DNA from 2 places in the Mesorhizobium sp. L2C066B000 genome. Region 2 is predicted to be linked to the other one. Evidence: riboswitches for the same ligand, from Rfam matches in the RefSeq annotation. Region 2 holds a riboswitch; the other holds the start of a gene.
What was found. Region 2 has a riboswitch for thiamine pyrophosphate ahead of thiB (thiamine ABC transporter substrate binding subunit). Riboswitches for the same ligand answer to the same signal wherever they lie in the genome.
Positions count from the first base shown of each region.

Region 1 (5,791 bases), on a different contig from region 2:
GGGAAGAAGGTAACGAGCGCCACAAGCAAGATTTTTGGCATCAGCCCGAAGCCGAACCACAGTACGATGAGCGGCGCAATCGCGACCAGCGGCAAGGTCTGGCTGACGATCAGCAGCGGAAACAGCGCGCGGCGCAGCGGGGCCAAGAAATCGACCAGCGCCGAAAGCACGAAGGCAGCGACCAACGAGCAGGCGAAGCCGGCTGATGTGGCGCGGATGGTGGGCAGCGTGTTGTCGGCAAGGGCAGCGCGATGCTCCCAGGCCTGCTGCAGCACGCGCGACGGCGCCGGCAGCATGGTGGGCGCAGCGCCACCATAGCGGGCGTAGAGCTCCCACGCCGCGAGGAGCAGGGCGGAGGCGCAGGCGGCGGGGATGGTCTTGGCGATGGCTGCGGCTAATCTCCCCCCTCGAGGGGGAGATGTCGCCGAAGGCGACAGAGGGGGTCGTCTCGCATAGAGCGCCCACGCCTTGCCGATGCGAAAAGGACGTCGGCGCTCCACGCGCTGGGACCCCCTCTGGCCTGCCGGCCATCTCCTGCTCGAGGGGGGAGATTCGTGGGCATCGCGGTCTTCGCCAATCGCCAATGGCTCCCCTCCTCTCTGTGCTGAGGGGTCAGAGGCATCTCCTCCACGCAATGGGTCAGATAAACCAGCCACGGCAATATCCTCAAGGAACGACGCTTGAGCCGCGGCTCAGACGGCGCTCGGGCTGTTCGCCGAGATCGTGATGTCGAGGGTGACGTGGCCGGCGCCGGGGCCGAAGCGGCAGAAGGCCTCGTTGAGCGTGGCAAACACGGCACCGGCATCGCCACGCAATTTGGTGCAGAAGTTCTTTGAGCGCTCAAAGACGCCGGACTGTTTCAGGAAATCGATGCAGCCGTAGATCTCGTCCATATGGTCGCCCGTGCCCATAACGTAGAGCGAGAACTGCGCCGCCACCGGCTGGCCGGTCGACGGCGTGGCCTGGACAGCGCGGATCGCGGCGATCTTGCGCTCGTCCAGCGGAATGGCGGGGCCGCCGGTCTCGTCGGAGCGGCAGATCGGATCGTCGGGCTCACCCGGACAGCCGCGCGAGACCGCCGCCGAAAGCACGCAGTGCTTGCCGCTTCTGGCCGCCGCCACGAACAGGTCGCGCATAGCGGGAAACAGCACCTCGGGCGGCCCGACCGTAAGGGTCGAGATGTCATCGGTTTCGATCCGCAGCCGGTCGCGCCACGGATCGAGCGCGCCGAGCGCGCCGAGGATGACGCCGACGAAATCGTCGGTCATGGGATAAAGGGAAATCTGTGCGCCTGAAAACATCGCCCGCCTCGCTCCGCTGGTATTATCCAGATCAGCTTTAGGGTCCGAAGGCTTGCCGCCCTCATCTCAGCCCCGACGATACGGAGCACCCCTGTGGATGGGCGGGTTAAAGCATTGTTCGAGACATTGGGGAAGCCGTTTGTTGAGGCACTGCGGCAAAGTGTTTTAGGCCAGACGTGCCGGGCGCCTGGGCGTTAACAGACGACTCGTCAGTTCGTTGCGTTATAAGGTTTCCACGAACTTCTTATAACTGCGTTGGAATTCAAGCTGATAAACGTAATTATAAGAAAACGGCAGAGACTCCGCGCAGCCCTTACGGTTTCTGGATTTCCTTATCCGCGACCCCATCCGGACTGTGCTCCTGCATCGCTCGGGCTTGCCTGTGCTGGTCCCCTCGCCCCAGCGCCACGCCATCCACAAGCTGATCGTCGCCTCGCGACGCGGGCCGAGCGCTGGCGCCAAGCGGGAGAAGGATCTCCATCAAGCGCGCCTGCTGACCCAAGCGCTCGAAGCCACACGTCGCCAGGACGACCTTGCCTTCGCCTTCATGGAAGCGTGGGACAAGGGCGAAAACTGGCGCGAGACGATCCGGCGCGGCCTGAACCTGTTCGACGCCGACACGAGGGAAAACAGTCAACACCATCCTGGGGAAATCCCTCCGCGAAATTGGTGCGACTCCTGAAGGATTCACGATGCGGGATTAGCTGAAGCGACCGCTGCTATATTCATTTCCATCGTCCCAACTGTACGAAATTGGCTTGACGCTCGTTCGTACATAAAGTACGATATCTCTTTTCGCAGAGAGGAATGTCCTTGAGCACAGCGAACCATGTTGCCTTCGCCGATCTCTCTCGTCCTTTGCTGTCACCCCCGTCATTGCCGCCGCCTTTATTGCCGCCCCCTTTGTTGCCGCCCCCTTTGTTGCCCTTGTCATTCGATCAGTGCGAACGCCTCGCCGGGGCCTGGCGAATGGCCAGCCAGGACATCGCCGACGACATCCGCTTCATCCGCCAATATCTGAAAGTCGTTGCCGAGAAGGACGAGAGGCTGTCGACCGGCACCCTTGTTCACAGCCGCGCCTATGTCGAGGCCTGCGCCGGCTGGCTGCCACAGACTGTAACGCGCTATCTGCGCCACCTGCGCCAGATCACCGAATGCGAACTGGCCATGACAGCTGCCGGGATTCGCTTTGCGCTGTCGAGTTATGCCTGGGAGGCATGAGGGCGGCTGTCGCCAAACACAAGGAATTGCGCTGCCCGTCGCAGGCGCAATTCGTCAGGTTGAGAGGCTCGGGCGCGCCTGAACGGCGGGCGCCAAGGATGGCCCGGCCAGCGAATTCCGGCCTTGCTTATTTCGACTGGCCTTATTTCGACTTGGCCTTATTTTGATTTGGCTTTGCCGGACTTTGCGGCAGGCTTCGCGGCCTTTGGCTTGGCGGCTGCCTTGGCGGGCTTGGCGTCAGCTTTCTTCGCCGCCTTTTTGGGCTTGGCGACCGCGCCATCGACTTCAGCCGTGGCCTGCTCCCAGTGTTCCTGATGCGCGCCTTCAGGCCGGCCGGCCTTTTCCCAGATCTCGTGCGCGCGCTGGCGAATGCGGTCCTGTTTGTCGTCCGTCACTTAAGCCTCCGTGGTTGGGTCCGGTCGGTTGGTCCAGATTCCACGAAAACATTAGCCGAAAATTCGGCCGGCGTCTTGAGTGACGAGACATCTCAGCGCGGGTCGGAAATCACCGCAACGCCGAGCAGCGCCGCTTTCTTGACGATCAGCCCCGCGAGGTCGGCATCCGAACGATCGGTGCCGGTGCGCTCCCGCAGGAGCGCGATCGCTTCCTTCATCGATAACAGCGCCGTGTTGCGCTCGGCCAGCAACTTGTCGCAACACGCCGCAACATTGGCGGAGTTCGGGGTCTCGACATGCGGCAACATGGCAATTCTCCTTTCATCATGTTCGTCATTCGGCCCTGCCGCCCTTTTGGGAAGAACGACAGGGCCGTATCACCGATGAATGGTTAGGTTGTCGAGCGTTACTCGACCACCTCGACAATCCTGCGCGTGCTGGGGTCGACCAACACGGTATGGTTGTCGACGACGGCGTATCTGTACTGAACGTCGGGAACCTCCTGCAGCTCGACAGTGTCAGGCAAGGCAGTGCCGACATTCAATTCGACCCCGAGCAGATTGACCGAGGCAAGCGGATGTTTCTTTACGTACTGGTGCACGACCGTGCGCTGTTCCGGGGTGATGATCACCTGCTGCTGTGCCGGCTGCGTGACGATCACCTCGTCGGCGGCGGCAATGCCGATACCAGCGATCATGGCGAGCCCGGCGACGGCGGGAATAAGGATGGTTTTCATCTTCGTCTCCTGTCGTTGTTGGCGAGCTCCGCCGTGTTCCCGCATGAGGCGAAAACAGCGCAGATCGAGGTGGCGGGCTCCTGGAGGCAAACGCAGCCGGTACGGTCTTGTTCCGCAAGCGGAGACTAAATTGATCGGCTTCCCGGTCATGCCAGCAGAACCCGCACCCGCAAGATTCGCATTGAAGCACAATCCCTCAGGAGACCTTCGACATGGATGATGCACGGCTCCAATTCCGGTGGCGATTGCGGCCGGCGCCGGCATTGATTCGGTGACCGCGTCGCCCGGCCCAGACCGGAACCGACCGCCTTCGTGCCACGCCGTGAAGTTTCAAGCAAAGGTCATTGCTTCGGCGGCTGCGCAGGCACCTCGCCAGGCTTGATCACCGGCGTCTTGCCCTGATCCGGCGGCGGCTGCGTCATATCCTGGTCACCACTGGGCGGCGGCTGCAGCACGCCGCCGCAGGGACCGAGCGTGCTGGTCGATTCGCCGCCGCCATTGGCGACCGGCGGCTTCTGACCATCGTCCTGAGGCTGCGCCTGGCAAGGCGCGGCAGGGCCGTGCTGGTCGCCATTGTCCTGCGCAGCCGCCGGGTCGGCCAGCGCCAGGAGCAGCACGCATGGGATGAGGGGGAAAGTCTTCATGGTCCAGCTCCTCTGGATTCATCTCCTTGGCAAAACAGACTAGTCCTTGGCAAAGCAGACTGGCGGCAATTGGTTCCACGGAGATGGAGTGGTTGCCGGAACCTGACAGCCGGAAATGAGTTCCACCTTCTCGACGCAAAGCCGCCAGGAGGAGGCAATCATGGAAGAACGAAACAGAAAACCCAATGACGAGGTCGAGGCGCCACCGAGCAAAAACGATGCCCGCGACAGGATCGCCAATGACGAGGTGGAAGCGCCGACGCCGCGCCGGCAGGATTGGGATGCGCTGCGTGGCGCAACGGTCCTGCCCGACGGAGCAGATGAGGAAAGCCTGCCGGACACCACCGGAGTCGAGAAGGAAGGCGAACTGCCCGAGGAGGATGACGACAACCCCTACCAGGACAGTGACGATGCCTTGCCCGACGACGCCGAGGAAGCCGCCATTGGTCACGACCTGGCGAGGCGCGGCGGCCCGTTCGACGAGGTGTAAGGGCAGCGGCCGCGGACGTTCGAGAGGTTTCCCGGCACGTCCACGCCGTCACCAGTTGGACCTAGCATGAGCTGAAGGCGATGCCGGAGCATCGCGATTGATATTTCGAAGGATCCGGCTGGTCGGATCCTTCGTTTAAGGCGCCTTGGCGGTTTGTTAAATTTAGCCCTTGTGGTCAAGGACTGGGCGGCGACGGCGACACACCTTCGACAGCCGAGAAGCACGAACGCGAAGCCCATATTTCAAGCGCCGTCGAGGCCGCTCGCCTGAAATCTTCAAAGTGCGCAAGAAATCCCCGCCGCGGGCGGTGCAGACACGCTCCGGCATCGCGGCGCTGCGAACCGGGCCATCGACCGCCGGCACTTGAGTGCCGACGGGCTCTGACCTTCAATTCGACCCGGGATCGCCGAGCGCCTCGGTGACGAAGGACGCCGCGATCAGGTCGTCGGCGTCGAGGCGTAGGGAGCCTTCGACACCTCCCATGATGGCTGCGACCTTCTGGAAGGTCTGCATCTCGTGTTCAGTAACGCTGGCGTCTCGCATCCTGGCTTTCAGATCGGCGATGCGTCGGCCCAGTGAGGCCGACGTTCCGATTTCTCTTTTCGACATGGTGGCCTGCTCCTCCCCCAACCCATGCTGTGGACGTACTCAAGGCTGCCTATATATAAGGCAGCGCGAATACAGTCGCCGCAACGCGCGATATCTGGGAAGGTTCCGGCGCCAAATAGTCACGAAATAATACGTGGTGGGACTCGGGTATGTTAAGCGCCGACGCGGCGATAGACACCGCAGCCAGCGGCTGCGGCCATCGGCTTGGCCAACCCGTGTCGCGGGTCGCGAATGCGGGTCGGACTTTGATCGCCGCGCGCGAACAGTCAGCGAGAGGCCGGAACCACGCCGGACACCGAGCGCGCCGTTTCGGGCGAAAACACCACGAAAGCAAAAGCCAGAACGGCAGCGGCGACGATGAGCGAGCCGCCGGCGACGATCGGTTCAAGCGCCGG
Region 1 covers NZ_AYWZ01000008.1:147,061-152,851, forward strand. Annotated here, with positions in the region: gene X733_RS148080 (ABC transporter permease) at 1-437, opposite strand, end outside; gene X733_RS148075 (YkoF family thiamine/hydroxymethylpyrimidine-binding protein) at 693-1,301, opposite strand; TPP riboswitch at 1,292-1,404, opposite strand; partial or broken gene X733_RS1000000168250 (GSU2403 family nucleotidyltransferase fold protein) at 1,603-1,899, shown strand; gene X733_RS148065 (hypothetical protein) at 2,271-2,522, shown strand; gene X733_RS148060 (DUF2934 domain-containing protein) at 2,681-2,917, opposite strand; gene X733_RS148055 (hypothetical protein) at 3,010-3,225, opposite strand; gene X733_RS148050 (DUF1236 domain-containing protein) at 3,324-3,653, opposite strand; gene X733_RS148045 (hypothetical protein) at 3,995-4,297, opposite strand; gene X733_RS1000000168255 (hypothetical protein) at 4,458-4,787, shown strand; gene X733_RS148040 (hypothetical protein) at 5,175-5,396, opposite strand; gene X733_RS148035 (hypothetical protein) at 5,663-5,791, opposite strand, start outside.
Region 1: another riboswitch for thiamine pyrophosphate. It lies ahead of X733_RS148075 (YkoF family thiamine/hydroxymethylpyrimidine-binding protein); the one in region 2 lies ahead of thiB (thiamine ABC transporter substrate binding subunit).

Region 2 (5,791 bases):
GCCAGGGTCTCGGCCGGATCGACCGCCTCGCGCTTCTGGTCGAGCGTGGCGATTTCCAGATTGGTGCCGAGCCGCACCGAGCCGGCATCGGGCTTCATCTCGCCGGTGAGCATCTTCAACAGCGTCGTCTTGCCGGCGCCGTTCGGCCCGACAAGGCCGACGCGATCGCCGCGCTGGATGCGGGTCGAGAAGCCCTTGACCACGGTCAGGTCGCCAAAACTCTTCTCGATGTTCTTGGCCTCGATCACCAGCTTGCCGGATTCGGCGGCGTCGCTGGCCACCATGGTCGCCGAGCCCTCGGCGCCGCGATGGCCGCGAAAACGCTGGCGCATGGTCTGCAGTTCGCCCAGGCGGCGCATGTTGCGTTTGCGGCGAGCCGTCACGCCATAGCGCAGCCAATGCTCCTCGCGCACGATCTGGCGGCCGAGCTTGTGCTGTTCGCGCTCTTCCTCTTCCAGCACAAGGTCGCGCCATTCCTCGAAATGGCCAAAGCCCTTGTCGAGGCGGCGGGTCTGGCCACGGTCGAGCCAGACAGTGGCGCGCGAGACGCGTTCGAGGAAGCGACGGTCGTGCGAGATGACGATCAGCGCCGAAGACGTCCGGACAAGCTCTTCTTCCAGCCATTCGATGACCGACAAATCGAGATGGTTCGTCGGCTCATCAAGCAGCAGAATATCGGGTTCGGGCGCCATGACGCGGGCAAGTGCTGCGCGGCGCGCCTCGCCGCCGGAGAGATCGTTGGGGTTCTCCGTGCCGGCGAGGCCGAGATGCTCCATCAGATATGTGGCGCGGTAGGGATCGTCGGCAGGCCCAAGCCCGGCCTCGACATAGGCGCGCACATTGGCAAAGCCGTCCATGTCGGGCATTTGCGGGAGATAGCGCACCGTTGCCGAAGGCTGGCGGAAGACCTCGCCGTCTTGCGGCTCGATCAGACCAGCAGCAATCTTCAGGAGCGTCGACTTGCCGGAGCCGTTGCGGCCGACGAGCGCGATCTTGTCACCGGCGGACGCCGTCAGTTCGGCGCCATCGAGCAGCGGCGTGCCGCCAAAGGTCAGTCTTATGCCGTCGAGGTTGAGAAGGGGCGGGGCCATGTCAGCTTTCAGGCAAGGGGTAGGGGTGGGCGAGCAGCAGCGCGCGGCCATGGCCGAGCGCGATTTCGAGGCCGCCCCCGGTCGTGTTGGACTTGACCTCGTTCGAGATGGTCAGCGACGAGCCGAACACGACCTCGACATGGTCGAGCGGCCACTTCGCGCCGGACACGGTGAGGCCCGAAAGATCGGAAAAGCCGAGCACCGAAAACAGCGTTCCGTCGGCATAGTCGAAGCCGGCCTTGCCAGGCAGCAGAGGGGCGCCTTCCTGCGCTCCGCTGGTCAACAGCAATTTTGTGCCGGCCTCGGCCAGCCGCAGGCTGAGCGCCAGATGGAGGAAGGCGTGGTCGGCGCGCTTGCCGCCGAAAGCGCCGGCCAGCACCAGGCTGGTGGCGCCGCGTTCCAATGCCGCCGCGATCGCCAGTTCGCCATCGGTCTTGTCCTTTTCGGGAGGAAACACCTCCCGCGGCACGGCGGCGAGATCGGCAGGCAGGTCCGCCGGCACGGAATCGAAATCGCCGACCCACAGCTCCGGCATCACGCCGAGCAGGCGGGCATGATCGATGCCGGCGTCGGCGGCGATGACGCGCGTGCCCGCGACCTGGCGGTCGAGCCGCGGCGTGCGGACGAGATCGCCGCCAAGCAGGATGGTGAATGTGCTCATATCCGCTGGCCCTTACCAGCCCCGCCGACGAAACGGAAGGCCGAGCGGCACCGTCACTCTTTGTTGGAGCATGATCTTTTTCCGGAAACGGATTCCACTTTCCGGGATCACGCTCGGGCAAACTTCCACTTGCGTGGCACCTTGGCCGGGCCTATGTGTCGAAACGCTCTAACGGGGTGCCGGACGCGATCTTCGCGGACCGGCTGAGAGGCAGTCTCGCCAACCCGCTGAACCTGATCCGGTTTGTACCGGCGGAGGGATTAGACGCTTCGGACAGCCCGACGCCTCAATTCCTTTCAACACGAATGAAGGAGGCGCCGATGCGCATTTTTTTGTCCCGTCTTGTCCCAGCGCTTGGGCTTGCTGTTTCGCTACTGGCAAGCCCTGCGTGCGCGCAGGAAAAACTCACGATCTATACCTATGAGAGTTTCACTGCCGACTGGGGTCCAGGCCCCCAGGTGAAGAAGGAATTCGAGGCCGAGTGTGGCTGCAGCGTCGACTTCGTCTCGGTGGCCGACGGCGTCGCGTTGCTCAATCGCGTCAAGCTCGAAGGTGCGTCGACCAAAGCCGATATCGTGCTTGGCCTCGACACCAACCTCACCGCGGAAGCCAAGGCTTCCGGCCTGTTTGTCCCACATGGCGCGGTGGCTGAAAACAACGTGCCGGGCGGCTGGAGCGACGACACTTTCGTGCCCTACGATTATGGCTATTTCGCCGTCGTCTACGACACCGAGAAGCTGAAGAACCCACCGAAGAGCCTGAAGGAATTGGTCGAGGGCGATGCCGCCGACAAGATCGTCATCCAGGATCCGAGGACGTCGACGCCGGGCCTTGGCCTGCTGCTGTGGGTTAAGTCGTTCTATGGCGACAAGGCGCCGGAAGCCTGGGCGAAACTCAAGGGCAAAGTGCTGACGGTGACGCCGGGCTGGAGCGAGGCCTACGGCCTGTTCACCAAGGGCGAGGCGCCGATGGTGCTTTCCTATACGACGTCGCCGGCCTACCACATGGTGGCGGAGAACACCGGGCGCTACCAGGCGGCCTCGTTCGAGGAAGGCGAGTATCTGCAGATCGAGGTCGGCGGCATCACCACCACGGGCGCGAAGAATCCGCTGGCGGCGAAGTTCCTGGCCTTCATGACCGGGCCGAAATTCCAGGATGTCATTCCGGAGACCAACTGGATGTTCCCGGCCGGGAAAACCGACAAGCCGCTCAATCCGGCTTTTGATAGGCTGGTCAAGCCGGCGAAGACCTTGCTGTTCAGCCCGGAAGAGGTCGCGGCAAATCGCAAGGCCTGGGTGGATGAATGGCTGGCGGTGATGAGCAAGTAGATTTGGCTGTATAGTCAAAAGATGAGTGCTCTACGGCGCCCCCCTCTGTCCTGCCGGACATCTCCCCCACGAGGGGGGAGATTGGCCTTTACGTTGACTTTCGCCAATCTCCGAAGCTGCAGGAATGAGCGGAGCGCTAAAACCGCCAATCTCCCCCCTCGTGGGGGAGATGTCCGGCAGGACAGAGGGGGGCGCGAAGGAACGCGACGCCCGGTAAAGAGTGCAACGCTCTGACCCCCGCATCACGGCCGGCATTGTCGCGCTTGCGGCAATCGCGCTGCTGATCGGTGGCGCCTTCGCCGGCCTTATCCGCGAAGGCGCGCACGACCTTTCCGGCGCCGCGTCCGCCTTTGACCTCTATCTCCTGCGCGTTGTCCGCTTCACGCTCTGGCAGGCTGCGCTCTCGACTCTGCTTTCCGCCGTACCGGCGCTCTTCGTCGCCCGGGCGCTGTCGCGGCATCCGCGCTTCTTCGGACGCGGCTTCATCCTGCAGCTATTCACTGTGCCCCTTGCCTTGCCGGCAATTGTCGGAGCGCTGGGAATACTGGCGCTCTATGGCCGCGCCGGTTATTTCGCCGCGATCGGTGGCCAGAGCTGGCCCGACATCTATGGGCTGTCGGGCATCCTCGTCGCCCACGTCTTCTTCAACCTGCCGCTGGCCACCCGGCTGTTCCTCGAAGCGCTGGGAACGGTGCCGGCCGATCAATGGCGGCTGGCGAGCCAGCTCGGCATGGGGGCGAGGCCAGCCTTCCGGCTGATCGAGTGGCCGGTGCTGCGCGCCTCGCTGCCGGGCGTCGCCGGGCTTGTCTTCATGCTTTGCATCACCTCCTTCACCATCGTCCTGATCCTCGGCGGCGGGCCGGCGGCGACGACGCTGGAAGTCGCCATCTATCACGCGCTGCGTTTCGACTTCGATCCGGCGCGAGCGGTGACGCTGACGGTGCTACAGATCGCGCTGACTTTCGCCGTCATGCTGGCGCTGACGCGGCTCGGCGCCAATGTGACCGGCGACGCCAATTTGCCTGTCGCGCCGCGCCGCTATCACTTGGCCGGCAAAGCAGAAACAGCGTTCAACGCCGTCCTGATCGTGCTCGCCTTGCTGTTCGTCGCCGGACCAATGGCGGCCACCGTCGCGTCCGGCCTCGGCGCCGATCTCGGCCGGCTGGCGGGCGAGAGTGCCGTGCGTCAGGCGACCCTGACCAGCGCCGGTCTCGCCCTCTCGGCGGCGCTACTTTCGGTGGCGCTGTCGCTGTCGCTGATCATGGCTCGGCGGGCACTGTCGCTGCGCCGCCGGTCCAGTGCCCGTTCATTGCTCGAACATGCCACCGACACCGGCGCCGGCTTCGTCCTCGTCGTGCCGCCCATTGTCATCGGCGCCGGCTGGTTTCTCCTGCTGCGCACGGTCAGCGATGTCTTTGCCATCGCGCCGGTCATGGTCGTCATCGTCAATGCGGTGATGGCGATGCCCTTTGCCATCCGCGCGATGCGCCCGGCCTATGATGCGGCGAGCGAGCGCCACGAAAAGCTGTGCGCGCAGCTCGGCATTGCGGGCTGGAACCGGCTGCTTCTGGTCGACTGGCCATCGCTCCGGCGGCCGCTGGCCACCGGCTTTGCCTTCGCCATGGCACTGTCGCTCGGCGATCTCGGCGTCATCGCGCTGTTCGGCAGCGATTCGGTACAGACCTTGCCCTATCTCCTGCTGGCGCGCATGGGCAGCTATCGCACGGCCGATGCTGCCGGGCTGGCTTTGCTGCTCGGGGCGGTCTGCCTTGCATTGGTGGTCGCGGCAGACTGGCTGGGACGGGGAGAGAGATCGTGACGTCCGCTGTGGAGAAAGGCACGACTGTCCGGCTGGACAAGGTCTCGTTCAGCTATGGCGAAACGTCATTCCTGTTCGATGTCGAATTCCATACATCTAAGATCACCGCCATCATGGGGGCAAGTGGTTCGGGCAAATCGACCTTGCTCAATCTGGTGGCTGGTTTCGAGACGCCGGAGTCCGGTCGTGTGCTGATCGGCGGCGCCGATGTCGGCGCCGAGCCGCCTTCGGCGCGGCCGGTGTCGATGGTATTCCAGGAAAACAATCTGTTTGCTCATCTCTCGGTGGAGAAGAATGTCGGGCTCGGCCGCTCGCCATCGCTCAACCTGACCGACGCCGATCGCGCCGCAATCGCCGAGGCGCTTGACCGCGTCGGCCTGGCCGGCAAGGAGATGCGCCTGCCGCGCGAACTCTCCGGCGGCGAAAGGCAGCGCGTAGCGCTCGCCCGCGTTCTGGTGCGCGACCGGCCAGTGCTGCTGCTCGACGAGCCGTTCGCTTCGCTCGGGCCAGCACTGCGCGACGACATGCTCGACCTGGTGGCCGGCGTTCATGCCGAGCGGGCGATGACGGTGCTGTTCGTCACGCATCAGCCGGAAGACGCTCGCCGTATCGGCGAGCAGATGGTTTTTCTGGACAATGGCAGGGTTGCCGCGACGGGACCTGCCGCCGATTTTTTCGACGGCACTGGCCCTGAAGCGTTTCGGCGCTATATCGGCGCAAGTTCGGGCGGATCACGCGATATTGCCCGGAAGCGGACATAATTTACGACCAAACCGGCTACAGGTGATGTGGCGCTTGCTTGCCATGGTCCAGCTGATGTGGCTAGGTCCGCTTAGTACTGGTCCGGCACGAGCCGTGATTTGCCCCCTACAGCGCCGCATCCGGCCGGATG
Region 2 covers NZ_AYWZ01000027.1:27,047-32,837, reverse strand. Annotated here, with positions in the region: gene X733_RS137385 (ABC-F family ATP-binding cassette domain-containing protein) at 1-1,091, opposite strand, end outside; gene X733_RS137390 (thiamine diphosphokinase) at 1,093-1,752, opposite strand; TPP riboswitch at 1,915-2,029, shown strand; gene thiB (thiamine ABC transporter substrate binding subunit) at 2,073-3,080, shown strand; gene thiP (thiamine/thiamine pyrophosphate ABC transporter permease) at 3,301-4,899, shown strand; gene thiQ (thiamine ABC transporter ATP-binding protein) at 4,896-5,660, shown strand.